Regions from separate parts of the Bacteroides eggerthii genome, predicted to be linked through region 2. Evidence: riboswitches for the same ligand, from Rfam matches in the RefSeq annotation. Region 2 holds a riboswitch; the other holds the start of a gene.
The links. A riboswitch is a leader RNA that binds a small molecule or an ion and turns the genes downstream of it on or off. The one in region 2 is predicted to bind cobalamin.

Region 1 (15,799 bases), 150 kb from region 2:
GGCTGAAATCGTTGACCAATATGTGCATAAAGGGGATAAGCTTTATGTGGAAGGTAAAATACGGACTCGTTCGTACGATGATCAGACCGGTGCAAAACGTTATATTACAGAAATTTTTGTAGATAACATGGAAATGCTTTCTCCGAGAAATGCTGCCTCCGGAACTGCGGTTCAGGCAGGTATGCCGGGGCAAGCGGGTATTCCAGTACAGTCAACACAATCGCAGGTTGCTCCTGCACAAAATAATCCGACGGACGATTTACCGTTCTAATTGTTTAACTAAAACCAAAATCTTTGGACCCAGACGCTTATTTATGCCAGTTGGCAGATATTTTTAACGGTATAACCGTACATGCTCCTTCTATTTCGGCTATTATAGCCATTGTCTTGGCAGGTGTGCTTTTACTTGCTTCCGGTTTCGCTTCAGCTTCCGAGATAGCATTTTTCTCATTATCTCCCTCCGATTTGAGTGCCATTGAAGAAGGGAAACACCCTTCTGATGAGAAAATCAGGAATTTGTTGGATGATACGGAACGCTTGTTGGCTACGATATTGATTACGAACAATTTTGTGAACGTAACGATTATTATGCTCTGCAATTTCTTCTTTATGAATGTGTTCCTGTTTCATTCGGCTATTGCGGAGTTTTTGATCCTGACAGTTGTCCTGACTTTCTTATTGTTGCTTTTTGGCGAGATTATGCCGAAGATTTATTCTGCACAGAAGACGTTGGCTTTTTGTCGTTTCGCAGCTCCCGGTATTATGGCATGCCGTTCTGTTTTTTATCCGTTGTCATCGTTATTGGTACGTTCCACTTCGTTTCTCAATAAGCACTTTGTACGCAAAAATCATAATATTTCGGTAGACGAACTCTCGCATGCACTGGAATTGACAGATAAGGCTGAACTTTCGGAAGAAAATAATATACTGGAGGGGATCATTCGTTTTGGCGGAGAGACGGCTAAGGAGGTGATGACATCACGTTTGGATGTGGTGGACCTGGAGATTCGCACTCCTTTTAAGGACGTATTGAAGTGTATCGTGGAGAATGCCTACTCACGTATCCCTGTTTATGCGGAGACGCGTGATAATATAAAGGGAGTGCTCTATATCAAGGATTTGCTCCCTCATCTGAACAAAGGGGATAATTTCCGTTGGCAGTCATTGATTCGTCCTGCCTATTTTGTTCCGGAAACCAAGATGATTGATGATTTACTTCGTGACTTTCAGGCAAATAAAATTCATATTGCTATTGTGGTAGATGAGTTTGGAGGAACGTCGGGTATTGTCACGATGGAGGATATCATTGAAGAAATTGTAGGTGAAATACGTGATGAGTATGATGATGAAGAGCGTACGTATGCTGTGCTCAATGATCATACATGGGTATTTGAAGCTAAAACACAGTTGACGGATTTCTATAAGATAACCAAAATTGATGAAGAAACTTTTGATGAAGTAGCAGGTGATGCAGATACTTTGGCCGGGCTTTTGCTTGAACTGAAGGGAGAATTTCCGGTACTCCACGAAAAGGTGGCTTACGATTGCTATGAATTTGAGGTTCTCGAAATGGATAATCGCCGTATCCTAAAGGTGAAGTTCACAGTCAATGAACCAGCTGGTGAAGGTTCTGAAACAGAAAAATAATGCCTGTTTTTAAACAATATATCGGGAGTTCTTGCAGGTGGGGTATTTGGAAAGCAGATGAAACAGTGGAAGAGCTGCTTGCTTTGCTTCCCCATAAGGAAAAATATGAGGCTGATATTTGCGGATTTACGGCTAATTCTCGTAAATTGGAACGGTTGGCAGTTCGTGTATTATTGTATGAAATGCTTGGTGAAGAAAAGGAGATTGGTTATCGGTCCAGTGGAAAACCTTATTTGGCAGACGGCTCTGCTTCTATCAGTATTTCGCATACTAAAGGCTATGTAGCTGTTCTGTTGGGCGGGCCGGAAAAAGAAGTGGGTATTGATGTCGAATGTTATGGCGAACGCGTACGGAAAGTTGCTCATAAGTTCGTGCGGGAAGATGAAAGTGTATCTTGGTATAAAGGTACGGAAACCTGGTCGTTGCTGCTCCACTGGTCTGCAAAGGAAACAATGTTTAAATGTATGAATACTTCCGATGTTGATTTCCGGAAACATCTGCACATATTGCCTTTTACGGTTGAAGAACAAGGAGTATTCTCCGCCGTCGAATACCGTACGGCGGAGAAACGGAACTTTCGGATTCACTACTACTTGTTTCCGGATTTTGTTTTGACGTTAAGTCTGTGATTATAATCTTTCCAACTGTACTGTAAAATGGCGCATTAATGGAGCTTCCCAGGCAATGCGTACGCCTCTTGTGATTGTTTCGCGTTTGTCATATACATTTTTGAGTGCAGCGGCTATTACATTCATATGGTTATCCGTATACACGCGGCGTGGAATGGCAAGGCGGAGTAAATCCAGTCCGTTGAAACGGTTTTTTCGGGTAACCGGATCGCGATCGGCAAGTAGGTAACCTATCTCGCATCCGCGTATGCCGGCTTCCAGATACAACTCAATGGTCAATGTCTGTGCCGGGAACTCTTCTTTGGGAACATGCGTCAGTACCTTTGGGGCGTCTACAAAAATGGCATGGCCTCCGGCAGGGCGTTGATAAGGTATTTTATATTCGTCTAATTTTCTTGCCAGATATTCTACCTGACGAATACGGGTTTCAAGATTATCGAATTCGGTGTTTTCATCCAGACCGATAGCAAGTGCATTCATGTCGCGACCATTCATACCGCCATAGGTAAGGTAGCCTTCAAACTGCACACAAAATCCTTTTGCTCCTTCGTACCAATCCTGTCGGCGGGTTGCTATAAATCCGCCCATATTTACGATGCCGTCTTTCTTGGCACTCATTGTCATACCGTCTGCGAGTGCAAACATTTCTTTAGTGATTTCCTTGATGCTTTTATCCTTGTAGCCTTCTTCGCGTGTCTTAATGAAATAGGCATTTTCGGCAAAACGGGCAGAGTCGAATAGAACAGGCTTGTTGTATTTGTCGGCAATGCTCCGGACATCACGTAAGTTCTGCATGGATACGGGTTGACCTCCGGCTGTGTTATTGGTGATAGTGACGATGATAAACGGTATGCGGTCATTATGTTCCTGCAACACTTTTTCCAGTTTGGCCGGGTCTACATTTCCTTTAAACGGGATCTCCAATTGTGTTTGTTTGGCTTCGTCTATTGTACAGTCCAATGCGATTGCCTTTCGGCTTTCGATATGTCCTTTGGTAGTATCAAAATGGGAATTTCCCGGCACAATATCTCCTTCATGTATCAGATAAGAGAATAATACATTCTCAGCTGCACGTCCTTGATGAGTAGGGATTATGTATTCAAAACCGGTCAGGCGGGTGATAACTTCTTTCAGGTTAAAGAAAGAAGAAGCGCCTGCATAACTTTCATCTCCAAGCATAATGCCTGCCCATTGCCGGTCGCTCATGGCTCCTGTTCCAGAGTCGGTGATGAGGTCAATGTAGACTTGTTCTGATTTCAGTTGAAAAACATTGTAATGGGCTTCTTTCAACCATTGTTCACGTTCTTGACGGGTACTTTTGCGGATAGGCTCCACCATTTTTATTTTCCATGATTCGGCAAATGGTAATTCCATAGTTTATTTTTTTATTGAGTTAGACAATAAGTTAACGGTTAAATCTGTTTATAACGTCTTTTTGTGCCGAATGTAGTGATTTTATAGGTGACTGACAATAGATTTGTGACTTTTTGTAAGAAAATGTCCGGGCGAATCACTTCGACCGGACATCATTTAAATAAACTTGGCAGAGTTTATTCCTTTTTACTTTCTTTGAAAGAGTTTGGATGAATGAAATGATTGGATGATTTATCCGGTTCATTAGACTCAACGCTTTTTCCTCGAAAGCAATGATAAAATGGTGCATGGCAGGTCTTCTGACTTGTTTCTGTTACAGACTGCCTTCCCGGAATATATTTCCAGTGGCATGGGTAGAGAGTTTTATTGTCTGCAACATTGTGTGAAACTTACAGCAGCGGGACTGTCCAGGACTTACACCTGATTCCCTTTTAATTGCCTCCTTTGAAAAAAGGAAGCAAACCAATGCATTGCAAAGATAATGAAAAAAGTAACAAACGGGAATGAATAGGAAAATTATTTCTCCTTTGCCAGCGTAAATACAAATTCCAGTCCGCCACCTTGATTATTTTTGGCGGAAATTGTTCCACCATGAATAATGACAGCGTTTTTCACGATAGCAAGCCCCAAACCTGTACCGCCCAGCTTACGTGAGCGTCCTTTATCTACGCGGTAAAAGCGTTCGAACAAACGGTTCAGGTGTTCCGGTGAAACGCCTATTCCTGTATCGGCAAAACTAAAATAATAGAAATTCTCGTCTTCGCGGAAACAGTTGATATTAATATGGATATTTGTTCCGGCATAGGCTATGGCATTGTCCATTAGGTTACGGAAGATAGAATAGAGCAGTGAATAGTTACCTTTCAGCTGTATTTTGGGTTGCAGACTGTTGACTACAGTTATACGCTTCTCTTCCAGTTCCAATGAAACTTCATTGACTATGCTGGAGACGAGCATACTGATGTCCACTTTTTCCATATCAATCATATTGGCTGCTTCGTCCATGCGTGTCAGTACGGAAATGTCCCGTAATAAGCGGCTGAGGCGGTTGCTTTGAGCATAGCATCGTTCGAGAAAAGTCTGTATCTTCTCATGGGGAATGTTTTCGTTGTTGACAATGGTTTCCAAATAGCCTTGTATGCTGCTTACGGGGGTTTTCAGTTCATGGGCTATGTTCTGTGTCAGTTGGCGTTTCAAGCGTACCTGTTCTTCCTCCTGTGTGATGTCATTAATGGAGATTTCAAAACTCAGGTCTTGGAAGATGATGCACTCTACGATGAATATACGCCCGTTTTTATTAATGTTGATGGACAGTCGTTTTTCTTCTTTATCCGAAGGGCGTCTTTGCGCCTTGCTGATGAAGTCGGTAATTTTCTGAAACTCACAGACAGAGAATATCTCTTCAGTGGTTTGTAGATTAGAGTCTGAAATTAAGTTGCTGTATTGAGTAAAAAGGTTGTTGACGAGAATTTCCTTCTTGTCTTTAGTAAATACTCCCAATCCTTCGCGAGAGGTCTGCAAATGGGTGATCAGTTTTTCACGCTCGATATATAGTGCTTCTTTGGTTTCACGCAGGCGTTTATATATTTGTATGATATGTTGGGAGATTTCGCCGAGTTCATTGTGTGGGAAAGCAGATTGTATATCGGTTTCCACTGGTTCGTTTCTATCGGCACGTTTGGCAAACTCGCGTAAGTGGCTGATTGCCATACCCAGTTTGGATGTAAATTTGTAGAATACAAATATCAGCAATAGAGTAACGATAGTCGTAAACCAAAGATAATGCTGGTCGGCAGCCAGGCTGTTTATCAGATTTACGTTGTAGGGCAATGCTGAACGGATGATATAATGGGGATAGAGAGTGGCCGAATAGAAATAGGGTATGCCGGTTGTTTCGGAAGTACGTCTTAAATCATATCCTTTTCCGTTTTTTAGTGCCTTTTGAATTTCCTGGCGATTGATATGGTTGTTGAATACTTCTTGGGACGTTTCGTTGTAGCTGTCATAAAGCACGTCTCCATGTAGATTTACGATAGTGACGCGGAGATCCTTGTTCGACCCTTTGACTATATATTGGTTCAAGACGGAGGTCCATAAGCTGTCGGGAGTGCTTCGCAGTTCCTGTTGCAGACGTTCATTGTAGTCCTGAAGTTGTGTGTCAAGCAGCTCTACTTTGTACTCTTTTTCCCGCTGATACTGATAGGCGATGAAGCAGACAGCAAAAACAAGAAACAATGAAATCACCGAAAGGAACAACTTCCGGCTGAATGACAGGACGTGTCTGTCATTATTGGGCTTCGAAACAATATCCATATCCTAAACGAGTTACAATGCATTTGCCGTAAATTCCTATTTTTTTGCGCAGACGAGTGATGTTTACGTCTATGGTGCGGTCCAGTACATATACTTCGTCACTCCAGATACGTCCTAAAATGTCCTCACGTGAGAATACGCGCCCTTTGTTTTGAAGTAGTAGGAGCAATATCTCGAATTCCTTTTTGGTAAGTGGCGCTTCTTCACCGTCTATACTTACTTTCTTTTTGATGATGTCAAGCACCAGTGATTCATAGACGATTTGTTCTGGCGCACGTTCTCTTTCTCCTTGCTGGGTACGGCGCAGTACGGCTTTGACGCGTGCCGCTACTTCGCGCAGAGAAAACGGTTTGGAGATATAATCATCTGCGCCTAGATTAAATCCGGTTACCGTATCATTTTCTGTGTCTTTAGCGGTAATGAATATGATAGGAACTTTGGCTGTCTTTTTGTCTTTTTTCAGCATACTTGCCATTTTGAATCCGGAGATTTCTCCCATCATCACATCCAACAATAGCAAATTGTAGGCACTGATATCCAATTTCAAGGCTTCTTCTGCGGAATTGGCGGTGTCTACTACGTAACCTTCGTTTTCAAGATTGAACTTTAAGATTTCGCATAAATCTTCTTCGTCGTCTACAACTAAAATCCGGTATTCGTTCATTGTACTTTTTAATTAATGTAATGGGAGGCATACAGCGTCTCTTTATTACAAAGTTAAACTTTATTTCTTTTCATCGACAAAATTGCGGCGTTTTTGTTACGATAGAGTGAAACAAGTGTTACATTGCGATTACAAAATCCCGGTTTCCCCCAATTAAGTATTATCTTTGTATTGTTTTAAGGTTGGTGGCTATATGAAAGAATTATTGAATATAATGAGAAGGAGGCGGTCTAAATGGTGCATGCCGCTGGTTGGTGCTGTATCGGTGGCTGTAATCATCGGTTCGATTTGGCTGAACGTTGCTCCTTTCAGTTCAGGTTTTGAGATAACGGATGAATTAGGTGGAAATATTTTCCCTTCCAGTATTTTATGTGTTGCGACAACGGATGCTCAGGTCATTATACCGGTGGACTCGATGTTTGTCGGAAACCCGAAATCATGCATTGCAGTGAGGGTGCGTTCCGCAAAAGCATATAGCCGGGTGAGGGTAGAGGTGGCGGAAACTCCTTTTTTCTCCCGTTCTGTTTCGGAGTTCGTATTGGCGAAGCCGCGTACTGAATATATTATTTACCCTGATATTATTTGGAATTATGAAGCATTGAGAAATAATAATCAGGCGGAGCCGATTAGCGTTGCCGTTACGTTGGAAATGAACGGAAAAGAGTTGGGGCAACGGGTACGTACTTTTTCTGTACGTAGCATTAATGAGTGCCTATTGGGGTATGTGACAGGAGGTACAAAATTTCATGATACCGGAATCTTCTTTGCCGCTTATGTAAATGAGGAAAATCCTATGATAGACCAACTGTTGCGTGAGGCTTTGAACACTCGCATTGTGAATCGTTTCCTTGGTTATCAGGGAGGTCCTGAGGCTGTTGATAATCAGGTTTACGCTTTATGGAATGTTTTGCAGAAACGCAAATTCCGTTATAGTTCCGTATCCAACACAAGTTTGTCCAGTAATGTTGTTTTCTCTCAACGGGTCCGTACGTTTGATGATGCTTTGGAATCGTCGCAAATAAATTGTGTGGATGGCAGCGTCTTGTTTGCTTCTTTGCTTCGTGCCATTAATATGGAGCCGATATTGGTGCGGACACCCGGTCATATGTTTGTGGGGTATTATACTGATGCAAATCACAAAGACATGAAGTTCCTTGAAACGACTATGATTGGTGATGTTGATTTGGATGATTTTTTTCCTGATGAACAATTGGACTCTACTATGATCGGAAAAACACAGAATCAGATGTCCCGTATCACTTTTGATAAGTCTAAAGAGTATGCAAACAGGAAATATAAGGAAAATGAAAAAGGTATTCACTCCGGTAAATTGAATTATATGTTTTTGGAAATATCCAAGGAAGTAAGAAGGCAGATACAGCCAATAGGAAAATAGTTGAAATGGACAAGTTGTGAAATACTGCTCAAAACTAATTTTTTATCGCATTTTATTTTATGATGTAAATTTCCTATCTTTGCACTCAGAATGTGGATTTTAAGATATGATTAAAATATTGGAGACCTAAAAGTCTTCATTCATAGATGATGATTGGAACAGTCGGTTCGTGAGAATCGGCTGTTTTTTGTTTCGATTGTTTGCATATCAGGAGTGGTAGTGTTACTTTTGCAAGGAAGAAGTTATTTAGTCAATGAAATATGAAACAAGGTAAGAAATTTATTTCTCCGGGAGCATGGTTCTCTATGGTCTATCCGGCAGACTGGAACGAATTTGAAGACGGGGAAGGTTCTTTCCTGTTTTATAATCCTAACGAGTGGACAGGTAATTTCCGTATATCGGCCTATAAGGGCAGTGCGACGTATGGCAAGGAAGCTGTTGAACAGGAACTGAAGGAGAACACCTCGGCTACATCTGTAAAGATAGGGCCTGTGTCGTGTGCGTACAGCAAGGAAATGTTCGAGGAAGAAGGGGTGTACTATACATCTCATCTTTGGGTTACGGGAATGGGCGACGTTGCGTTTGAATGTTCGTTTACGGTGCGTAAGGGAGAGCCGGTGACGGAAGCCGAAAACATAATAGCCTCACTGGAAGTACGCAGGGCCAATCAGAAATATCCGGCGGAGATCATCCCGGTACGCCTGTCTGAAATTTATCAGATAAATGAGGCGTATGAGTGGGTGAGTAACACAGTGAAAGAATACCTGAAGAAAGACTTTCAGGGACAGGAAGAAGACATTGCCAATATGCAACAGGTTATGGATAGCGGCAATATCGGTGCCAAGAAAAAGGAAGCCTGGCTCGCTTTGGGCATTACGCTTTGTGCCATTCTTGCCAATGAAGTGGAGGGCTTTGAATGGCGTACGTTGATTGACGGTAATCGTGAAGCTCCTGTTCTTGTGAACGTAGCAGACGGTGCTATGATAGACCCGATGAAATTAGTATGGAGTAAGGTGAAAGCCGGAGAAGCCTGTTATCTTGCGGAGATTTATAAAAACTTGCTTTCATAGCAGCTTTTTCTGATGATCACTGCCGTTCCGCATAACGGCTTTCAAATTTTAATTCTCTCAATTCTTAATTTAATAAGCTTTGGCAGCAGTAAATTCAATTCTTCAAGTGGAAAACTTGACCAAGTCATTCGGTGATCTGGTACTATTCGAGAATATCTTTTTGGGCTTATCCGAAGGGCAGCGTGTGGGCCTCATTGCTAAAAATGGCAGCGGCAAGTCCACATTGCTGAACATTCTTTCCGGAAAGGAAGGTTATGATAGTGGCACAATTTCTTTCAGACGCGATGTAAGAGTCGGATATCTGGAACAGGATCCTCAGTATCCGGAGGAACTGACCGTTCTCGAAGCTTGTTTTCATCATGGCAACAGCACCGTAGAACTGATTAAGGAGTACGAACGCTGCATGGAGACGGAGGGACACCCCGGTTTGGACGAAATTTTGGTGCGTATGGATCAGGAGAAGGCCTGGGAGTACGAACAGAAGGCCAAGCAAATCCTTTCCCAATTGAAAATCCGTGATTTCAACCAGCAGGTAAAGTCGCTTTCCGGCGGACAATTGAAGCGCGTAGCGCTTGCCAATACGCTTATCACCGAGCCTGATTTGTTGATACTGGATGAGCCTACCAACCATCTTGACCTTGATATGACCGAATGGTTGGAAGACTATTTGCGCCGTACCAACCTCACTCTGCTGATGGTGACGCACGACCGGTATTTCCTTGACCGCGTTTGCTCGGAGATTGTCGAAATAGACAACCGCCGGATATACCAGTACAAAGGTAATTACAGCTATTATCTGGAAAAGCGCGAAGAACGCATCGAAGCAAAGACGGTAGAGATAGAACGCGCCAATAATCTGTATCGCACTGAACTTGAGTGGATGCGCCGTATGCCACAGGCCAGAGGGCACAAAGCGCGTTACCGGGAAGATGCTTTTTATGAGTTGGAGAAGGTGGCCAAGCAGCGTTTCAACAACGACAATGTGAAGCTGGATGTAAAAGCGTCTTACATCGGCAGTAAGATATTTGAGGCAGATCATCTTTGCAAGTCCTTCGGTGATTTGAAGATATTGGATGATTTCTCTTACATCTTCGCCCGTTATGAAAAAATGGGTATTGTGGGCAATAATGGTACAGGAAAGTCTACTTTTATCAAGATATTGATGGGAGATGAGAAGGCGGACAGTGGAACGCTGGACATTGGCGAAACCGTCCGCTTCGGCTACTATTCGCAGGATGGCTTGCAATTTGACGAGCAGATGAAGGTTATAGATGTAGTGCAGGACATTGCCGAGGTGATAGAGCTGGGTAATGGCAAGCGCCTGACGGCATCGCAGTTTCTGCAACATTTTCTTTTCACGCCCGAAACGCAGCACAGCTATGTTTATAAGTTGAGCGGTGGCGAGCGCCGCCGTCTCTATCTGTGTACTGTATTGATGCGCAACCCTAATTTTCTGGTGCTGGATGAGCCGACCAATGACCTTGACATTGTTACACTGAATGTGCTGGAGGAATATTTGCAGAATTTCAAAGGTTGTGTCATCGTGGTGAGTCACGACCGCTATTTTATGGATAAGGTAGTGGATCATTTGCTGGTGTTCAACGGTCAGGGAGATATTCGTGATTTTCCCGGTAACTATACCCAATATCGCGATTGGAAAGATGTGAAGGCAGTCCGGGAAAAAGAGAAGGAGAAAGAAGTGGCAAAAGACCGGGAGGAAAAGACTGCGAAAGTCCGTCTGAACGAGAAGCGCCGTATGTCTTTCAAGGAGAAGCGTGAGTTTGAAATGCTTGAGCAGGAAATTGCGGCATTGGAAGCGGAAAAGCAATCCATTGAGGAGGCATTGTGCAGCGGGACGCTGTCCGTCGATGAATTGACAGAGAAGTCGAAACGCCTGCCGGAATTGGCAGAACTGATTGATGAAAAGACAATGCGCTGGCTGGAGTTAAGCGAAATAGAATCGAACTGAGAATACATTTTGACTTTTATCGACTGTTTTATGAAGTTCGGAAACAATAATTGAAGTATAAGAGAATGGGCAGAAATGGAAATCTGACAAATTATCATAGTCACAGCCTGTATTGCGACGGACGCGCCGGTATGGAGGACTTCGTGCGATTTGCCATAAGTGAAGGATTTACTTCGTATGGCTTTTCATCTCATGCCCCGTTGCCTTTTTCTACGGCGTGGGCAATGGAATGGGATCGCATGGATGACTATCTGGCGGAATTTCATCGGATGAAAAAGAAATATGCTCGGAAGATAGAACTTTATCTTGGTTTGGAAATAGATTATCTGAATGAAGAGAGTAATCCGTCCGTTGACTGTTTCCGGAAACTTCCGTTGGACTACCGCATCGGTTCCGTACACATGCTGTATAATGATGAATCGGAGGTTGTGGATGTGGATGTTTCCGCCGCTGCCTTCAAGCGGATTGTGGATGAGCAATTCGGAGGTGACCTGGAGAGGGTGGTGCGTCTGTATTATGGACGGCTGAGGCGTATGCTGGAGTTGGGCGGTTTCGATATAGTGGGGCATGCGGACAAGATGCACTATAATGCGGCCTGCTATCGTCCCGGCCTGCTCGATGAAGTTTGGTATGATACGCTTGTAAAAGAGTTTTTTGAAGATATTGCCGCACGTAGCTATCAGGTGGAAATCAATACCAAGTCCTATCATGATTTGGGAACTTTCTATCCCAATGAACGTTATTTCCCGCTGCTGCACAGTTTGGGTATCCGGGTTCAGGTCAACAGCGACTCTCACTATCCGGAACGGATCAATAGTGGCCGTCCGGAAGCATTGCGGGCATTGGTGAAAGCCGGATACAAGACCGTAATGGAATTATACGATGGCAAGTGGCAGGAAATGCCGATAGTCTTATAAAGGTTATTTATGGACAGAAGATAGTATGCTTAAAGGGAATGTGTGAAAATGGAATCCCGCTATCACTCTGTCATTCAGAACAGAGTGGTAGCGGGATTCCATTTTCAGCCTCCTTTTGAGGTATTAATCTTTATTTATTTCTTCAGCAGAAACTCGTCAATCGCCTTCTTGTAGGTTGCCTTGTCCGCGGCTCCGCGAAACAACTGGGGTTCACCCTGCATCGGTACGAAGACAAAAAGGGGAATGCTCGTAGCATTGAATAAAGCAGCCAGCTCTTTCTCCTTGTCTACATTGACTTTGTATATCACGATTTTTCCGGCATATTCCTTTGCCAGTTCTTTCATGATAGGAGCCGTCATGCGGCAGGGGCCGCACCAGTCGGCGTATAAATCAATGATAGCGGGTTTATCGCCTTTGTACTTCCACTCTTTGGACTTTTCGTAATCGAATATTTCTTTAATAAACATGTCTTTGTTCATTACGATTACATTACCTTCCTGAGTAGTCTCTTGCTTTTCTGCTTGTTTTTGTCTGGCTCCGTCGGTACAAGCATAGGTCAGAATGCTTGAGAAGATGAGAGCCGCCATAGCTATAATTTTCTTCATTTTTCTAATTATGAGTTTTGTTCGATAATGGCTTTAAGCTCCTTACCGCTGATTACACCTGAATGGCGCCATATCGCTTCCCCTTTTCTGAATAGGATGAAAGTAGGAACCATTTGTATGCGGTAGCTTGCAGCCAGTTCTTCATGTTGGTCTACGTCTATTTTTGCGATGCGTGCTCTGTCGCCGATTTCGTCTTTCAAAGCTTCCAACACAGGATGCATTGCTTTGCAAGGGCCACACCAGGTAGCAAAGAAATCTACTAAAACAGGCTTTTCTGATTGTATTAATTCTTCAAACTTTTCCATAATCTTTATTTTATAATAATTAATCAAATATATAACAGATAAACGGGGAAAAAGTTCATTATCAATTGCCAATCATTCACCGCAGAACACTAATCGCTGATTGTCAATTCCTTGATGATGTGCGAAGCACCGGCATACTTGTCTATGATGAACAAGGTGTAGCGGATGTCCACGCAAGCGGCACGCTGTGAGGAGGGACGGAATGCGATGTCACCCGTCAGCCCTTCGTAGTTGCGGTCGAAAGCTGTACCTATCAGCTCGCCTTTGGCATTGAACACCGGACTGCCTGAGTTGCCGCCTGTATTGTCTGTATTTACGATGAAACAAACGGGCATCTCACCATCGGGCATGGCGTATTGTCCGAAGTCTTTGGCCTGGTACAATTGCTTTAATCTGGCGGGAACCACAAACTCCCAGTTGTTGGGGTCTTCCTTTTCCATGGCTCCTTTCAGTGTGGTGTAATATCCGTACTCCACACCGTCGGCAGGGCGGTACGGCAATACGCGCCCGTAGGTCAGGCGCAGGGTAGAGTTGGCATCCGGATAGATAGGAGTGCCGGCTTCACGCTTCATATCCATCATTCCCTTTACCCATACTTTGTGGGCAGCGTTGTAGTTGCGGTTGGCATCCATCATGGCAATGGTGGTTTGCAGCAGGCCGTCGGTAATGGAATATTTGAACAGGGTCATCCAGTCATTGCCAATTTTATACAGGCTGGGCTTGCGGATGAACTTGGCAAAGTTTTCCTTGCTGCCAAAGATGGAATATTCGAAACAAGCGTCAATGAAAGCATCACTGTCACCCTTGAACCGCCGGTCGATAATCTTGAAGATACCGATGCGTTGTTCGGCGGGGATATATTTCATATAGGTTTGCAGCATCTTTTTGCCAACAAGCCGTTCCACTTCGGGGAAAGGGACGGCAGAGAAATACTTGTCGGCTGCAATCTGCAAACTGTCGGCAGCGGCTTTGATCTTGACTTTGTCTTTGCTTTTCAAAGCGGCGACCAGTGCGGTGGTACTCGGAATTTTCATAAAGTCAAGTCCGGTAATCAACGCTTCCTGAATGGCTTGCTGATGATAGAGGGCGCCGCGGCGGTGTTTTACGATGTCGCGTATCTGATCGAAGGCTTTTTGATAGGAACTGTCGTTCAAGGCACGCCCACGTGCCAGAAGTTGTTCCTGCTGTGCGCGTTTCGTATCCAGTACTTTCAGGCGGACAAGCCCTTCGTTCATGCCGATTGCATTCTTCCAGTAGTTGGCGGAAGAGGCATACTTGCTTGCATAGTGGATGCGTACGGCATCGTCCTTCAGCATCTGTTCCATAAGAGCTTTCTGGCGGACGTCGCGCACGTGATGGCGCATGAAGTTGGTGGTTTGCATACGTTCTTCCACTTCATCGGAAATCATGTAGCGCCAGTTACGTCCGGGAAATCCCATAACGAATGTGAAGTCGCCTTCGCGATAGCCGGCAAGGCTGATGGTGAGATGCTTCTTTACCTGTAAGGGGACGTTGTCGCGGTTATACTCGGCCGGCTTTCCGTCTTTGTCAGCATAGATGCGGAAAAGGGAGAAGTCGCCTGTGTGGCGCGGCCACATCCAGTTGTCCGTATCGGCGCCGAACTTGCCTATGGAGGAGGGGGGCGCGCCTACCATACGGATGTCGCTGTAGGTGGTCTTGAGAAACAGGTAGTATTTGTTTCCGCCGTAGAACGCTTTCAGTTCCGCTTTACGGCCGGGTGTGAGCGTTGTGCCTTGTTCGGAAAGGAAGCGGTCGGCTATCTTGGTTAGGTATTTGGGAGACAGGTAGTTGGTTCCGTTTGGGTCGGAGTCAATCTGTAATTGCTTGTTGACGTAGTCTGTCACATCCATTATCTCGTCAATGTAAGTGACGGTAAGCCCTTTGCAGGGGAGTTCTTCGCTGCGTGACATTGCCCAGAAACCGTCGGTCAGATAGTCATGTTCTACGCTGCTATGTTGCTGGATGGCTCCGTATCCGCAATGGTGGTTGGTAAGTACCAGTCCTTCTGCTGAGATGACTTCACCTGTGCAACCGCCGCCGAAATGTACGACTGCATCTTTCAGGGCTATGCCATTGGGATTGTATATCTCTTCGGCAGGGATTAGCAGTCCGAGTTCGGTCATAGCGACCTCATTCTGTTTTTTGAGGTCGGTAAGCATCCACATTCCTTCATCGGCATAGACCGATAAGATACCGGATGTAAGGAATAATGATAAAATGATTTGTCTCATGTAAATGTGTGTTAGAAGATGTTTTGAGAGTGAATGCCATTCAGTATACGACCGAATGTCATTCACTCTTATATCCTTTTAGGGGAGGTCTCTCGATTTACTCGATAATGTTCATTTCTTTTATCAAATGCCCGCATCCGCCCAGTTTTTCAAGGATGAAAAGTACGTAGCGGATGTCCAGTGCGATGCAACGTTGCAGGTTGTTGTTGAAGTTGATGTCACCACTCAGAGACTCCCAGTTGCCGTCGAATGCGCAGCCGATGAGTTGCCCTTCTCCGTTGATGACGGGGCTTCCGGAGTTACCTCCGGTGATGTCGTTGGTTGTTAGGAAGCAGACAGGCATTGTGCCGTCAGGCATGGCGTAGCGGCCGAAATCTTTATTGAGAATGAGTTCTTTCAGCTTGGCCGGAACTACGAATTCCCGGTCTTCAGGGTTCTCTTTTTCGAGAATACCGTCTGTGGTGGTGTAGTAGTTGTAGTGTACGGCATCACGCGGGTCGTATGATTTTACATTTCCGTAGGTCAGACGGAGTGTGAAGTTGGCATCCGGATAAGAGGGTACGGGCAGTTTCATCTCTCCTAAACCGCGGATGTACGCTTTATGCAGCAGATCGAGATCATTGCTCAAAGCCCTGTTTTCCATAATAACGGCGTTCAG
Region 2 (15,799 bases):
CTTACAATAATTCATAAAACAGACGATGATTTTGATGTCAACGATTTTTGGAATAAAATGAATGATTTTAAGTTAAGGGAAATCATCAATACAGAGACCAGGGACATTAAAACAATTTTATATGCAAAGGCATTTGGCGAATTTGACAATTTAGACGAAAATGATTTCGATTAATAAGTATCACATACTTCCGTTTAACTTTATCAGGATCAAGAATAAAGAGGTTTTGATAAATGAATTAGGGGACATGATTGTCGTTCCGATTGGTACCGCATGCCGTTTAGCGAACAAGGAAGCTATTGACGAAGAGTTATTCAAAAGCCTTTATGCCAATTTCTTTGTAACAAACAATTATTTCTCCCCGTTGATGAATGTCTATGCCGCTAGACTTAGGGAGAAGAAAGGTTTTTTGGACAACTTTACCGCACTCCATATATTCGTCCTAACCCTTCGTTGCAATCAGAATTGTGTATATTGTCAAGCATCAAGTCAAGATGAGGTAAGCAAACATTGTTCTATGAGCTTTCATACAATGGGCAAAGCAGTGGAATTGATGTTTAAGTCTCGCTCTCCATTTCTTACAATGGAGTTTCAAGGCGGAGAACCTACATTGGAGCCCAAGCTGATTAGATATGGCATAGAATGCGCAGAAGAAACAAACAAGACTGAGAAAAGGAAGATAGATTACGTTCTCTGTACGAATAGCATAAATCTGACAGAGGAGATAATGGATATTTGTCAAACCTACCATGTGTTGATTTCTACATCTCTTGATGGTCCTGAATGGCTACATAATAGAAACAGAGGCAAGAAAGATAGTTATGAGAAGGTTGTTTCCGGCATAACAAAGGCAAGAGAATTATTAGGGTATGACCAAGTCTCTGCTTTGATGACTGCATCGGAAGAAGGTGTTCTTCACCCAAATGAAATAGTTGATGAATACGACAGATTAGGCTTCAACAGCATCTTTCTAAGAGCATTAAATCCTTACGGACTTGCAAGAGATAATTCCGATTGGGACGTATATACAGACAAGTTCATTGATTTCTACAAGAAAGCCCTTAATCACATTATAGAGCTTAACCTTAACGGAAAGTTTTTCATTGAGGAGTTTGCTGCTATTATTCTTCGAAAGATGTTAACACCTTTCTGTACAGGTTTTGTTGACTTGCAATCACCGGCAGGCATCATAAACTCTGTCCTTGTATATAATTATGATGGCTATGTGTATGCATCGGATGAGTCACGTATGCTGGCAGAATTCAATGATTACACTTTCCGCTTGGGAAGTGTGGATGACAAATATGAAGATATTGTCTATGGTCAGAAGGCAAGAGAATTGGGAAAGATTTGGTGTAACGAGACGATAGCAGGTTGCTCTGATTGTCCAATACGAATGTATTGTGGTGCTGATCCTGTACGTAACTATTCTACCCAAGGTGATACGTATGGTTACAGACCAAACTCATGGTTATGCAGGAAGAACAAGGCCATCATCGAGTACATTATAGAATTAATAGTAACGCGTCATGATGAGGTGATGCCGATATTCAAAAGTTGGTTGGTATGAAACAAAGACCATTAGACATATTATCTAACGACAATACTTTGTTCTGTACGGAACAATGTAACAATCATTGTTTGATGTGCTGTCAACCACCGATAAATGTTGATGACATTGATTGGTTGTACGAAGAAAACCTGTTACGCATACAAAACGCTCCCAAGGATTTACCCATAATAGGTATTACAGGAGGTGAGCCAACTTTATTAGGCGAAAAGCTAATCTCTCTCATAATGTATATTCGTGAGCAACTTCCTGACACCGATATTCACATTCTTAGCAATGGTCGCAATTTCAGAGATGCAGATTACACATCTACCTTAATGGAAGTTGGTGAAGGACGTATCATCTTCGGCATACCTTTACATTCCGATTTTTATAAGGATCATGATATAATTGCAGGAGCAAAGGGTGCTTTTGAGGAAACCATAATAGGACTGTACAACTTGGCATCTGTAGGAGCGTGTATTGAACTGAGAATAGTAATGAATAAGCTTAACTACAGAAGGTTCCTGCCTATGGCAGAATTTATCCACAAGAATCTACCCTTTGTTGCATGGATAGCATTTATGGGTATGGAATATACAGGATATGCCATCAAGAACTCTAAAAATATTTGGGTTGAGCCGAAGGATTATATTGCACATCTATTGAATGCAGTGAAATTTCTGGATGAATGGCGCTACAATGTGTGTATATACAACATTCCGTTGTGCCTCTTGCCCGATAGCTTCCATGATTTCGCCCAAAAGAGCATATCAGATTGGAAGAACGACTATCCTGACATCTGCCAAGAATGTAAAAAGAAAGAAATGTGTTGTGGATTGTTCACAACATCAATAAAACCATACAAAGGATTAAAAGCGATACAATAATGGGAAAAATCAGAATATGTTCAAAACCGCCAAAGCCAATCGTTTCGCTTTCAGAAACGTACACTGTATTAAGTTCTTACAAATCGGGAAGAGTGACCTTGTGCTTGACCCCTGATGGTGAATACCTTTTTACAGTCTATGGCGATATAAGCGAGTCAACAGCAAAACGAAGCTCTACCCATAAGGCCACAGAGCAGAAAATGACCAACATTATGCTCAAGATGTATGAGGATGCACAGGATGCTTATACTGTAATACAAAAGAAGAGTAAATTACGTTTGGCTTCATCGTATTCTGTTCAGCAGAATGTAAAACCACAAGACGCATACCAGTGGAAGACATTGGATATAAAGAAACCTACGGACAACGAAATAAAAGAGCTTGTTATGAGTGAAGCAAGAAATTTGGCTCACAATCCCAAAAGTTCTTCTGTTAGTGAATCTGAGTTTGTGAAGGCAAACTTAGAGAGCATGAAGAAACAACGTATGGACGCATGGTATGAGATTCTGACGTTGTTCAATCTTATTGAAAAAGCTCAAGCAGATAGAGCCAATGCTTCTTTCAAGAAGGAATATGATGCGAGTGTAAGAGCGCAACAAGAAATCATTGATGGCGAGAATCATATAGTTGATGATGCCTTTCACTCATTCTCTAATACATTGATGGTGCCTTTCATTATAGAGTTGGATTACAAATACAATCAGGCGGCTAAGAGTATCGACGTTAGCATAGAGCTGACTGAAGATCCTTCGTTGAAGATGCCAATGAAAAAAGCAACTCTGAAGACAACTGGCAAGCTATCTGTTCGCGCAAAGACACAAGGTGATGTTCAACGGGATTATGCCTACACCTGTTTGTCGCTCATGTATTATATAGCATGTAATGTATTCAATATTACTCCGAACATACAAACCTGTAGAATAGCTTTATATACAGCGAGAAAGGCAGAAGGCATCTGCTGGTTGGAATTTAACAGAAATAAGTTTGCCACATTGCATCTCTCAACATTAGATCCTCTGTTAGATATTGTGGCCTGGCCCAATGTCTCTAACTTAAAAGTACTGAAAACCATATCCAAACTGGAATGCATTGAGAAAACAGCATTTGAGAATCAGATTAGGTCACAGATTTCATCTTTAATGTAGAATGACTCGAAAGCAACTGAAAGTAATGAACCTACTATTGGTGCTACTGCTATTGTGGAATCCAATAGTTTTATGGCAATACTACCAGAGTATGGTCATTGCTTTTTTATTGCCTATAACTATCGTGAGCATTGGTTTAGCCATTTCGAGAGTTCGTAGTTTGAGGTTGAAAGTTTGGGCATTCAACCTTGCTGCTATTGCGAGCATACTCTTTCATGCAGAGGTGATTTTCACGATGGTGTATGCATATAAAGAGATACCGAACCTGTATGAACTGCATGGGAAATACTATTTCAATAAACCTTATCTCGATCAACAGTTCAATGACCCTGAATTTGTAACACGATACAAGACAAATTGTCAAGGATATAGAGTTGATGATTTATCCTCACAGAATCAGAAGATTGAAAAATGTGATTGGCTGTTTATCGGAGATTCATATACACAAGGTGCTCAGGTAGAATACAATCAGTTGTTCAGCTCTTTGATTTACAAAGACTTCCCCGATAAAGTCATAGTTAATGCTGGTATAAGTGGGGCTGGTCTTTATGATGAGTTGAATTATTTCAAAGACAAGGGCAAAAAGTTGTCTCCCAAAGTTGTGTTCCTTCAGATAGGAGCTTTTAACGACTTTATGAATATCAGAGAACATCAGCCATCCTTACAGGATTACATCATGGAGTGGTCGGCGCTATATCGCTACTTCGAATATAACATAGCCAATAGCGATGAGTTGCCATTAGGTAGATGGACGGAACCATTCTTTCCTAACAAGGAAGATAATATCGACAACAATATCTTCTTCAAACAAACGTCTGATTACAAGGAAGCCGACAAGAGGGCTTTCAAGGAAAGTATCTCAGAATTCAAAAAAGAAGTTGAATCTATCGGTGGTAAGTTGGTACTTATCTTTATCCCTTCAAAAGAACAGATTTCGCCAGAATTGTTGAAGGAGGTTTTAGATGAGTACAATATAAGCAAAGAAGAGATTGACCTTTCTATTCCAAATAAATTATGCCAATCGGTAGCGAATGCTCTTAGAGTGGAACTTTATGATTTGACAACAGAGTTCAGGCAATCCAACTCATTTCCATTCTTTACACATGATGAGCACATGAATGTAGTTGGACACCAGCTTATAGCAGAGAGGATTGTCAAAGAGTTAAGCTCGATAAGTGGTGGGTATGACTATTTGAGTGAGGGTAATTACCATGAGCGATATCCAACGATTCATGCCGATGGTACTATGGTGTATCAGTCTCAAACAGAACACTATTATACCATAAATAGATTGAATATGAACAATGGTTATCGTGAGGAATTGTGGCGAGGTGTTAGCGAACTGGTACATCCTATGATTTCAAATGATGGTAGATACCTTGTGTTTACAGAGGGTGAACAAGAGTCTTTGAATACAGATGTTATTCTCTATGACTTTTTTAAAGGACATCAAGTTGCTATTAACAAGAAACCAGCAAAGGGAGCTATTCCATGTGTCAATAAATCGGCGACAAAGATAGCCTTTCCTTCCTGGACAATGGAACACACGACTCCCAGCATTGTACTGTATGATATCGCAACAGGCAGACAAACGCAATTTGAAGATGGTGTAGAATGTTGGCGACCAGTATTTTCGAATGATGATCGACATATCTATTATATTCAGAAAGAAACACAAGATAGCCACTTTGTGATTAAAAGCTATGACGTAGCAACAGGCAAGAAATGCGTTGTATTAAAGCATCCATACGATATTTGGGATATTGCGGTATCACCTTCTGGGAAGTACATTGCTTATGCAGGAAACAAGGATACAAATTGGGATTTGTTTATCTATGACATAGAACAGAAGCAAAGCCGACAGATAACACATACTCTCGGTGATGAGTGGGATCCTGCTTTTGGCATTTCTGATGATGAACTATGGTTTGCAGGTGTCTTCGGCATCAATGATGGCATTTACCATATAAAGCTAAAAAAATGACAAAACTATATCAGATATTAATATGGTTGTCAAGTGTAGGTGTATTGACTTGCTTCGTCAAGATGTATGTCTTGATGTTTCTTGTTATGTCTGTTATCATCGTGTTATCTTCCAAATTCATAGGAAAGAGCCTGAGTAAAGCTGTGGTAATTACTGATATCGCTGTTCTCGTTTCGGCATTCTTTACGTTGAAGAGTTCGTTGGGATTGATCCTTCCTTTGGGTTATTCTGTATTTGCATTTTCTGCAATATCTTTGATTATAAACCAATATCGTGATTACAAGAATTATACAGCTTTGGAAATTCTCTGTTACTTATTCTTCTTTCCAAAGATATTTGCAGGCCCGATTGATAGAGCCGATGATTTTGTTAGACAACTGAGAGGGAAGAAGAAACCTACATTGAAGAAACTTTATCTTCCAATCAAGATGTGCATCTTTGCGTGTTTCTATAAATTTGTCATTGCAGACAGATTATATATCCTATGCAATGACGACTATGATGGATTGAATGAGGTTTGCAGCATCTTATGTTATGGAGTGGCTTTCTTCTTTGATTTCTATGCGTATTCTATTTTTGCCGTTGCATTTGGTAAATTGTTAGGTATAGATCTTCCAGAGAACTTTAATTCACCATATTGTAGCAGGACATTTCGAGATTTCTGGAAGAGATGGAATATCACATTAGGAACTTGGTTGAGAGATTACATTTACATCCCTTTAGGTGGCAACAGAATATCAGCAAGGCAATGGATATTGAATATCTTATTGGTTTTTGTTATTAGTGCAATATGGCATGACTTGTCTATCCCGTTTATCGTATGGGGAATAACTCATGCGATACTTTTAATAACGGAACGAAACCTTAATATCAAGGGCAATAGATACTATGGGGCTTTCGTCTTTCTGGTTTGCACCCTTCTATGGCAATTGTTTGATGTTAATGAGATTGAAGATTTTGTGTTTCGTCTTATAAAGGTTACGGAATATCAACCTATAGACAATTCTATTGTGGTTGGAGTATTTGTTTCTTTGTGTGCATTATGGTTTGCTGACAGAAGTTCTACCAAGGATATCATATTCAGACACAAGGATTCGGATCGCTATATTTTGAAAGAAGTTCCAATAACAAGTATAATTTTTGTGCTTGACATCTTATTGGCAAATAATCCAAGTATAAATTTCTTTTATATGAAGTTCTGATGGTCGTATTGGGAATAACTGCATATTATCATGATTCGTCTGCTGCACTAATAGTGAATGGACAAATCGTAGCTGGAGCGTTGGAGGAACGTTTCAGCAGAAAGAAACATGATAACAGGTTCCCGATTTTGGCTATTCAGTTTTGTATGGAATACGCAGGAATATCATTAGATGATGTGGATATTATTACTTTCTACGAGAAACCATTCAGGAAGTTCGAACGCATCATTAAGGATAGTATTGTTTATGCTCCCAAAAGTTATGATCGTTTCTTGAAGTCTGTTCCTATATGGCTCAAAGAACGACTGAATATGCGAAAGACCATAAAGAAAGAATTGAAAGAAGTCTATAGTCGTGTTAAGGCTGACATTCGATTTGTTGATCATCATCTCGCACATGCAGCTAACGCATATTTCCTATCACCATATCAGGATGCTGCAATACTGGTATTGGATGCGGTTGGTGAGGATTCTACAACATCTATTTATAGTGTGTCTAACGATAAAATTACTTTGATTCAACAGCAAATTTATCCCAACTCCATAGGACTATTGTATTCTGCCTTTACGTATTTCTTGGGATTCAAAGTGAACTCTGATGAATACAAGGTCATGGGATTAGCACCATACGGCAACAAGAATTCGGAAGAAACAAATCGCTTTGTCAGTATAATCAAGGATAATCTTGTAGAGATTCATGAGGATGGAGGTATTGTGCTCAATACAAAGTACTTCTCTTTCATGTATTCCGATAAGATGGTCAATGACAAGAAGTGGGAAAGGTTATTTGGTCTCAGTAAACGAGATGTTGGAGAAGAAATTACCATATCTCACAAGAACCTTGCTTTGGCAATACAGTTAATTACGGAAGAGATTTTCTGTAAGTTAGCAGTTACTGTAAAGAACATAGTGGGTAAGACAAATCTATGTATCTCAGGCGGTTGCGCTTTGAATTGTGCTGCCAATGGTGTATTACTAAAGACTCACTTGTTTGACAATATATATGTGCCTTATGCTCCTGATGATTCTGGATGTGCTATTGGTGCAGCATTAGTTTGCTCATCATTGATGAATGGTAAGATTGAGGATACTTCATTCATAGGTCCTGAGTATGATGATAAGCGTATCGTGGCAGCAATTGAATATAACGGATTGATATACAAGCATCTTAAAGATGCAGAATTGTGTGACAAAGTAACAGAACTGTTGCATGAAGGAAAAGTCGTCGGTTGGTACCAAGGCAGAATGGAGTTTGGACCACGAGCTTTGGGTAACAGAAGTATTCTTGCAGATCCGAGGAATACAGAGATGAAAGACAAGATCAACTCCAAGATTAAATTTCGTGAAGAGTTCCGTCCGTTTGCACCTGTAGTACTGGATAAGTATGCAGATGAGATAATGGAACTACACGGAACAGAAAGCGAACACATGATGTTCACCTACACAATGAAGAAAAAGGGATTTGATGCAGTTACTCATGAAGATATGAGTGCAAGAACTCAGATTCTACATAGAGAATATAATAACAAGCTATATAAATTGCTTGAAGCATTCTATGAAAAAACAGAATGCCCGATGTTACTGAACACAAGTTTCAATGTCATGGGTGAACCTATAGTATGCACTCCGGAAGATGCAATTAGGACTTACTTAAACTCTGGTTTGGATGCTTTGGTAATAGGTAATAATTTGATAAAGAAGTGATATGGATTTAATAAAGGAACTATTTATATACATATACTCACAACGGAAATGGTGGCTTGCACCAATCATTCTGTTGCTGTTGATAATTGGGCTATTCGTAATCTTTGCAGATACTGCAATAGCACCATTCATTTACACATTATTCTGATGAAAAAGATTTTTGCACATATCAACTCCGTTGGAAAGATTGTAAACAAGGCTATCGTTACGGTCTTGTTGACACTTGTGTGGTTATTTGTGATAATGCCATATCATATATTCATGCACAGTAACAGAGGAGGTAGATGGATTATTTTCAACAAAACTTATAGTCAAGACGATTTTATTCACATGGGATAAAACATTGGATTATGACAAGAGAACAAATATAGGACATCATTGAAAGGACAGAACCCTCAACAAAGGCAAGTGTTTATTATGCCAGGTGTTATTATCGTGAGCATCCTGCTCCCTTATGTTTATGTAGACTTATACAGTTTACAATAAAAATGGCGTATACCATTTTATTTTTTAGGGATATTTACTGAATACTCCTACTTAAATTTATTTTCTTTCTCTCTCATTTTCTTTATCTTTTCAACTCCCGGCATCTTTTTAGCCAATACACTTTCTCCTGCAGGAAAATAAAGCGGAAAGACCTGAGATAAGAAACTTACAATATCATTACGCTTCTTACCCATGTTGAAAAAAGCAGAACAAACAAAATACATAAGGTCTTGCTGACTACATGTATCTTTTTGCTGAATAGATATTGATGGAGCGATTATCAAGTCATGTTCTGCAAATGCACATGCACAGGCAAGAATTGCTTTCTGTTCTTCTTCGGTAAATATCTTTATTTTCCCTGCCAACCATTCAAGTTCTCTTTGCTGAAGTGCTTGTTGCTTTTCATTCTGATGCTCCAATAGAATTGCTACATTTTCTTGTTGCCTTTCGGTCAAAGCATTTTCCAATGCTTGATTTTTTCGTTTAAGGACATTGAATTTCAGCAATGCGGCAATGTACATACAGAAATAACCTACTGCAATATTGAATATCAGAACAAGCAGATAATTGCTGTTTGAATTTTTGGTATTCTCAGCCATATACTCACTGATAGGAATAACAGCAAATAGCATGATGATGGCTATTGCGTAAAGCACTCTGTATCGCGTTTTATGGTTTACCTGCGGTAAGGAGGCAAACAAAAAGGCGATAATCAAAACGGCAATTATAGCACTGAATGGTATGAAAGATGTTCCCATAGGTTTATTGCTCAGTTTGAGGATTAATTACAATGCGCCAATAGCCAGCTTTATCAGAACCTTCATGGATGAGAATGCCTCTATCTCGAAGATTCTTTATCTGTTTCTTGACACCATCCAAAGAGATCCCCAATTCATTTGCCATTTTTTCACGAGTTATCATCGGGTTAGATATAACCATATCTATTATACGCTGAGCCGTTCTACCAACAGGTTTGTTAGTATTCCTTTTTACAGGGTACTTTTTGGGGGTACTATTTTCGTTTACAGGGTACTTTTTCACCGAACTTTCTTTGTTTACAGGGTACTTTTCGAGGGTACTATTTACCCTGTTGGCTACTTCTTCCACAGGAATTCTTCCGTTTTCGTTCCAGTTCAGATTATAGAACGTGGTATAGAAAGAAGTCGCTTCCGTTTGATATTGCGGTTCTTTTCCTTGCAGGAAGTTGGGTAGTTTTTCCGTCAATTCTCGCATTTTGCGCAAGCCGGAACCACGTTTTTCCATATAATCCAACTGTGTGAACACATCCGCAATGACGGGGTTGCGGCGCATGGACGGCACTTTGTATATGTCACGGTCTTGAATCTGTGTTCCGTCAAGCATTGCGCCCGGTGATACCAGTTCTACACGGTCATCGTAAATATCGATATGTACTTCACCGCCCATCACGGTATAATCTCTATGGATAAGATGGTTTACCAATCCTTCGAAGATGGCACGGTCGGAATAGTCGAGGAGGTTAAGGCGATAGTTTGGCATCTTCACCCAGCCGCTCATGGTATAGTTTTTGATGAAATCCATACCATATTTTAAGAGCAGCACAAGGTTAGCCCGATGTTCTACGGAACTGATGGCATCATCCTTATAGAGTCCAGTCCAACGGGTGCAGAAAATACGCGATTGAAATACCGTGCAATTATCCACAAACAGCAATCCTGCATTGGTCAGTTTGCCGTCAGGAGTTACCAGCCCGAATGATTCCAGATACTTGTCATTCCATTCCTGATGGGTTTGCTCACGGAAAGTATTGGCAAGGATGATGAAAGAATGTTTGCTGGCATCCACTTGGGTAGGCAGTGAATCCCAAGTCATGTGCGTACCTTTCAATACCAATGAAAGAAGTTGTTGCGAATTACATTCCACGCTTTCATTGCCAATTCGCATGTATGCGGTACGTGTTCCATCCTGATAGTAATAATAAGGTGTAAGCGTTCCTGCCTTTACTTTAACTTCAAGCAGGGTATGCCCTTCGTGTTCTATCGGAATAAGTTGAACTTCCGGCACAGGGTCAAGTCTTGCCTTTATCATTTCACTGATAAAATCAGCATCGGCTTGTGGATTCTCCAAACCTACAATCACTCCGTCATCGTTCACTCCATAGAACAAGCTGCCACCGTCCGTGTTGGCAAAAGCCGATACGGATTTAAGCCACGACTTCACTTTCTTACGCTCCAACATTTCCTTGAAATCGTAAGCCGAGCATTCCGCTATCAATGTATTGTTATGTATCTGCATAGTTTCCTTATTGTTGTTTGGGCATAACACCCCAATATCATACACAAAGGTAAGGATAAAACCGAAGAATCTGTTAAAATTGCCACAGACTTTTGATTATTATGCGTTTATATCATGATTTTTATTAAATAAATCCGTACTTTTGCAGTCAAGAGCTGTTGTTGCTTATGAATGCTTATTTTCAGATTTGCGTTATATTTGCAACACGTGTATACAAGTCGCTGATAGATATATCACGTTGATTTTGAGGAAGTCAAATGATTCCGATAAGGAAACAGATAACAAACAATAAGCAAAAGCGTGCAGCTCAATGAGTTGCACGCTTTTTGCATTTATGGGGATATGCTTGCTCAAGGAGCATATTAATAGGGATGACGAAAGCTATTTGCTGGCATCTACTGGAGTGGAAAGTGAGTCTCATGATATGTGCATATCTTTCAAAATTAATGAAAGAATGTGTTATGATTTACATTCTTGTGACAAACTTTCTATCGCCCATTTGTGAATAATCTTGGGCAACTTCTCAGGCAAAGCCGATTTTTAACAAACTACCGTATTATGTGCTTTGTCAACTTATCTTTTTTTTAATACGCTATTTACTACTCTGACAGAAGAGACAAGTTTATTAGTAGAAGTAAATACGTCTACATTCCACACATGCGATGAACGCCCTTTATGTACGATGGTGGCTACTGCTCGTACGGTATCTCCTTCATGTGCGGAGGAAATATGATTTCCACTGACTTGCATGCCCACAATTATTTCATCGGGCTGGCAAGTAATCATGGAGCCGAGTCCGGCAACGGTTTCGGTAAGTGCAAGGGTTGCGCCACCATGCAGAATACCGAAAGGCTGACGGGTGCGATGGTCTACGGGCATGGTTGCTTCTATGCGATTTTCCGAAGCGTAGGTGTATTGGATGCCCAAGTTGCCCATCAGGGCATGGCGTGCTTGTGCGTTTAGCAGATCGAGAGGTATTTCTGAGGCATGAACTTCTGCCAAAATCATTTTTTCAACAGCCTGGGCAACACCGTCTTCTTCGTTGGAAGCCGTCACGTAGTCGGCACAGACTTTTACAGAGTCTTGCGAATGTCCCATGGCTATGCCTAAACCAGCTATTTGAAGCATGTTGACATCGCATACTCCGTCTCCAATAGCAATAACTTCCTCACGAGTGATGTTCAGATGTGACAATAAAGCACCTAAGGTGTTTGCTTTATCAATTCCGCATGGCACGACCTCTAAAAAGTATGGTTCTGAACGAAAAACATCCAAAGTTCCGTTTAAACGCCTTTTCCAATGCTCTTCCAATCCGGTTAATGCTTCTTCGTCGTCACTAACCAACATACATTTGCATGGTGCAAAGTCTATGGCTATGGAGAAATCTTCTTCATTAATGATTTTCAGGTTATTCAGTTTGGCTTCGGTGCGGATATGTTCATTGTTGGGACTATCTGTCAATAGAGTATCATCGTGGTAAGTGAATATGGCGAAACCGTTTTTATGTGCTTTCTTCTCTAAATAAGGCAGCATTTCCGGGTTAATTCGTCGCTCAAACAAGATTTCTCCGTTTTGTGCGTTGATTATCTGACAACCGTTGTAAGAAACAATAAAACCTCCATAATTACCCAGTTCCAGTATTTTTGCTAATGGCATGAGACCGTATGTAGGTCTGCCGGAAGCCAATGCGATACGTATTCCCATTTGTTGTACTTTAAGCAATGATGCAAGCGTGCGTTTGCTTATTTCTTTCTCATTGTTGAGAAGCGTTCCGTCTACGTCAAGAACTAATAATTTATATTTCATGGCGGTTTACTTTTAATTACGCTAACAAAGTTAATAAAATGGCAGTTAAAAACGACTGGATTTATTTTATTTTGACGAAACTTCTTGCAATGGTTTTTGTAGCCGGAATTCTTTGGGAGAGATATCGGTGTTTTTTTGAAAAAACTGTTATAAGATTGGTAGACATATCACATATATTCTTATCTTTGCGGCGTTTTGTTCTGTCTCCTTGTTCGGGGAACAGATGAAAAGGGAATCGGGTGAAAGTCCCGGACAGTCCCGCTGCTGTGAATTTCGTTGAGGGTGTATCATTCTTATGCCACTGTTCTATTAGGAATGGGAAGGCGATACATCAGGAATAAGTCAGAAGACCTGCAAAACAAAGTCGAAAAATTGTCCGTTCGAGGAAAGCGGGCAGTGTGTAAAATGTTTTAAGATAATCTTTAGTAATCATTATGACATTGCTAACCAAAGTGCTGGGGGGATGTTGTGCCTGTCTTTTCTATTTTGCTACGCTTTCTCTTTCAGCGCAGGAGGCGGTGTCGGATACAATTACGGGGAAGGTACACCAAATAGATAAAGTTACTGTGACAGCCCGTAAACTGCCCAATAAAATAACTTCAGCAGTTCCTATTCAGACTTTGTCGCAACAGGACATTAGCCAACTGGGTATACAGAATATGGCTGATGCTGTCCGTCGTTTTGCTGGTGCTAATGTAAAGGACTACGGAGGGATAGGTGGTTTGAAAACAGTTTCTATCCGCAATATGGGAGCGGCGCATACGGCTGTCAGCTATGACGGAGTTGTTGTGAGTAACTGTCAGGCGGGGCAAATAGACATTGGTCGTTTTCCATTGGACAATGTCTCTGTACTCTCTTTGAATATCGGTCAGCCGGAAGATTTATTGCAATCGGCGCGTATGTATGCATCGGCAGGTGTGTTAAGCATTGAAACGGAGAAACCTCATTTTGACGATGGACGTAGCTCGGTATTCAGGGTACAGATGAGAGGTGGCTCTTTCGGTTATGTCAGTCCCTCATTTCGTTGGTGGCAAAAACTGGGTAACCGTACCCGGCTTTCATTGGATACCAATTATATGCGGGCTGATGGGAATTACCCGTTCACATTAGTCAATGGAAAATATGTGACGGAAGAGAAACGCAATAATTCAGCCATTTACAGCTATCAGGCTGAACCTACTTTATTCCATACTTTCAAGGATAGCAGTAATCTGGAATTGAAAGCCTATTACTTCTATTCAAAACGAGGATTACCCGGAGCGGTTACACTTTATAATCCGATTTCGGATGAGACACTTTGGGATGAAAACTCGTTTGTACAAGTACGCTATAAAAAGCAATTCTCGCCGCGATGGTCTATGCAGGTACAAGCTAAGTATAATCATGGGTGGAATAAGTATGAAGATGAGGGTAATGAATATGCAGATGGTCTGTATCGTGCCGTTCATCGGCAAGACGAGTATTATCTGTCGGCAACCGCATTATACCGTCCATGGAATGCTTTATCTTTATCTTTGGCACAAGACGGAGCCATTAATAAGTTGCGCAGTAATTTGCCTGACTGCCCTTTCCCTACAAGATATACTTCACTGACAGCCTTCAATGCACGTTACCGGCAAGGTATGGTAACCGCTACCGGCTCGTTGATTTATACAAATATTACAGAACGGGTGAAGGTAGGTGATGCACCTGCTGATTTTCAGCGTTTGGTACCCTCTTTTACAGTCAGTTTACAGCCATGGCAGGAACAGTTGTTCTTTTTGCGATTGATGTATAAAAGTACTTTCCGTACGCCTACATTCAATGATTTGTATTATTATCGATTGGGTAATAGGAGCCTGCGTCCCGAAAAGGCCAATGAATATAATATTGGGATAACATGGAGCAAGCCTTTTGTGTCTTTCCTCAATTATTTTTCGGTTACTATCGATGGTTATTATAATGATGTAACCGATAAAATTGTTGCATTTCCCACCACCTATGCCTGGAAGATGGCTAACTATGGAAAAGTTCGTGCCACAGGAATAGATGCTACTTTGGCAGCAGCGACTTCATTGAGCAAAAATATCACACTTGTCATATCCGGTGGATATACTTTTCAGAAAGCTATTGACTTGACTGATCCCACTTCCAAGAGTTATAAAGACCAATTACCTTACACGCCGGAGCACAGCGGGAACGTATCTGCTATCCTGGAAATGTTGTGGGTAAATGTAGGATACTCCATAGTAGGGGTGAGTGAGCGATATAGTATGTCACAGAATATACCGGAGAATAGGATTGATGGTTATATGGAACATACGGTCAATTTGTCCAAAGATTTTTCTTTGAAGCGTTGCAAACTTCGCTTACAGGCAGAAATTGTCAATCTGACAGATACACAGTATGACGTGATAAAATATTATCCTATGCCGGGACGTTCGTGGCGACTGACGGGGACAATTGAATTTTAACCAATTAAATAAGTAAGAATTATGAAAGTAAGAAGTTTATTAGTCGGCATGCTTTGCATGCTTGCGTTGAGTGTTTCATTCGCATCTTGTAGTGATGATGACGATGATTTGTTGGATGATTCAGGTTCGACGGTTGCTTTGCCGCAAGTGCGTGCTTTTTTTATGAATGCAGGTTCATATGGTGCTAACAATGCAAACATTGCTTTTTATGCTCCTAACGGTGGTGCTGATTTTGTCAGTGATATATTCCAGAAACAGAATAAGGCTAAGTTGGGAGACATGGGGCAGACGATGATTGAATACAATG

Region 1: linked by a shared signal. The riboswitch ahead of NQ546_RS14330 (tryptophanase) and the one ahead of NQ546_RS13625 (TonB-dependent receptor plug domain-containing protein) in region 2 are both predicted to bind cobalamin.

What each region holds. Positions count from the first base shown of each region.
Region 1 is NZ_CP102258.1:3,462,222-3,478,020, reverse strand. It holds gene NQ546_RS14345 (single-stranded DNA-binding protein) at 1-271, shown strand, start outside; gene gldE (gliding motility-associated protein GldE) at 295-1,647, shown strand; gene NQ546_RS14335 (4'-phosphopantetheinyl transferase family protein) at 1,647-2,276, shown strand; gene NQ546_RS14330 (tryptophanase) at 2,277-3,650, opposite strand; cobalamin riboswitch at 3,923-4,133, opposite strand; gene NQ546_RS14325 (sensor histidine kinase) at 4,167-5,963, opposite strand; gene NQ546_RS14320 (response regulator transcription factor) at 5,938-6,627, opposite strand; gene NQ546_RS14315 (hypothetical protein) at 6,821-8,023, shown strand; gene NQ546_RS14310 (DUF3805 domain-containing protein) at 8,284-9,093, shown strand; gene NQ546_RS14305 (ABC-F family ATP-binding cassette domain-containing protein) at 9,173-11,062, shown strand; gene NQ546_RS14300 (histidinol-phosphatase) at 11,128-11,979, shown strand; gene NQ546_RS14295 (thioredoxin family protein) at 12,114-12,584, opposite strand; gene trxA (thioredoxin) at 12,593-12,889, opposite strand; gene NQ546_RS14285 (S46 family peptidase) at 12,979-15,141, opposite strand; gene NQ546_RS14280 (S46 family peptidase) at 15,239-15,799, opposite strand, start outside.
Region 2 is NZ_CP102258.1:3,310,267-3,326,065, reverse strand. It holds gene hxsD (His-Xaa-Ser system protein HxsD) at 1-174, shown strand, start outside; gene hxsB (His-Xaa-Ser system radical SAM maturase HxsB) at 161-1,570, shown strand; gene hxsC (His-Xaa-Ser system radical SAM maturase HxsC) at 1,567-2,439, shown strand; gene NQ546_RS13665 (hypothetical protein) at 2,439-3,584, shown strand; gene NQ546_RS13660 (GDSL-type esterase/lipase family protein) at 3,610-5,568, shown strand; gene NQ546_RS13655 (MBOAT family O-acyltransferase) at 5,565-6,770, shown strand; gene NQ546_RS13650 (carbamoyltransferase family protein) at 6,770-8,473, shown strand; gene NQ546_RS13645 (DUF5989 family protein) at 8,475-8,621, shown strand; gene NQ546_RS13640 (hypothetical protein) at 9,007-9,717, opposite strand; gene NQ546_RS13635 (ATP-binding protein) at 9,722-11,233, opposite strand; gene NQ546_RS13630 (Cof-type HAD-IIB family hydrolase) at 11,807-13,039, opposite strand; cobalamin riboswitch at 13,218-13,412, shown strand; gene NQ546_RS13625 (TonB-dependent receptor plug domain-containing protein) at 13,474-15,492, shown strand; gene NQ546_RS13620 (YncE family protein) at 15,514-15,799, shown strand, end outside.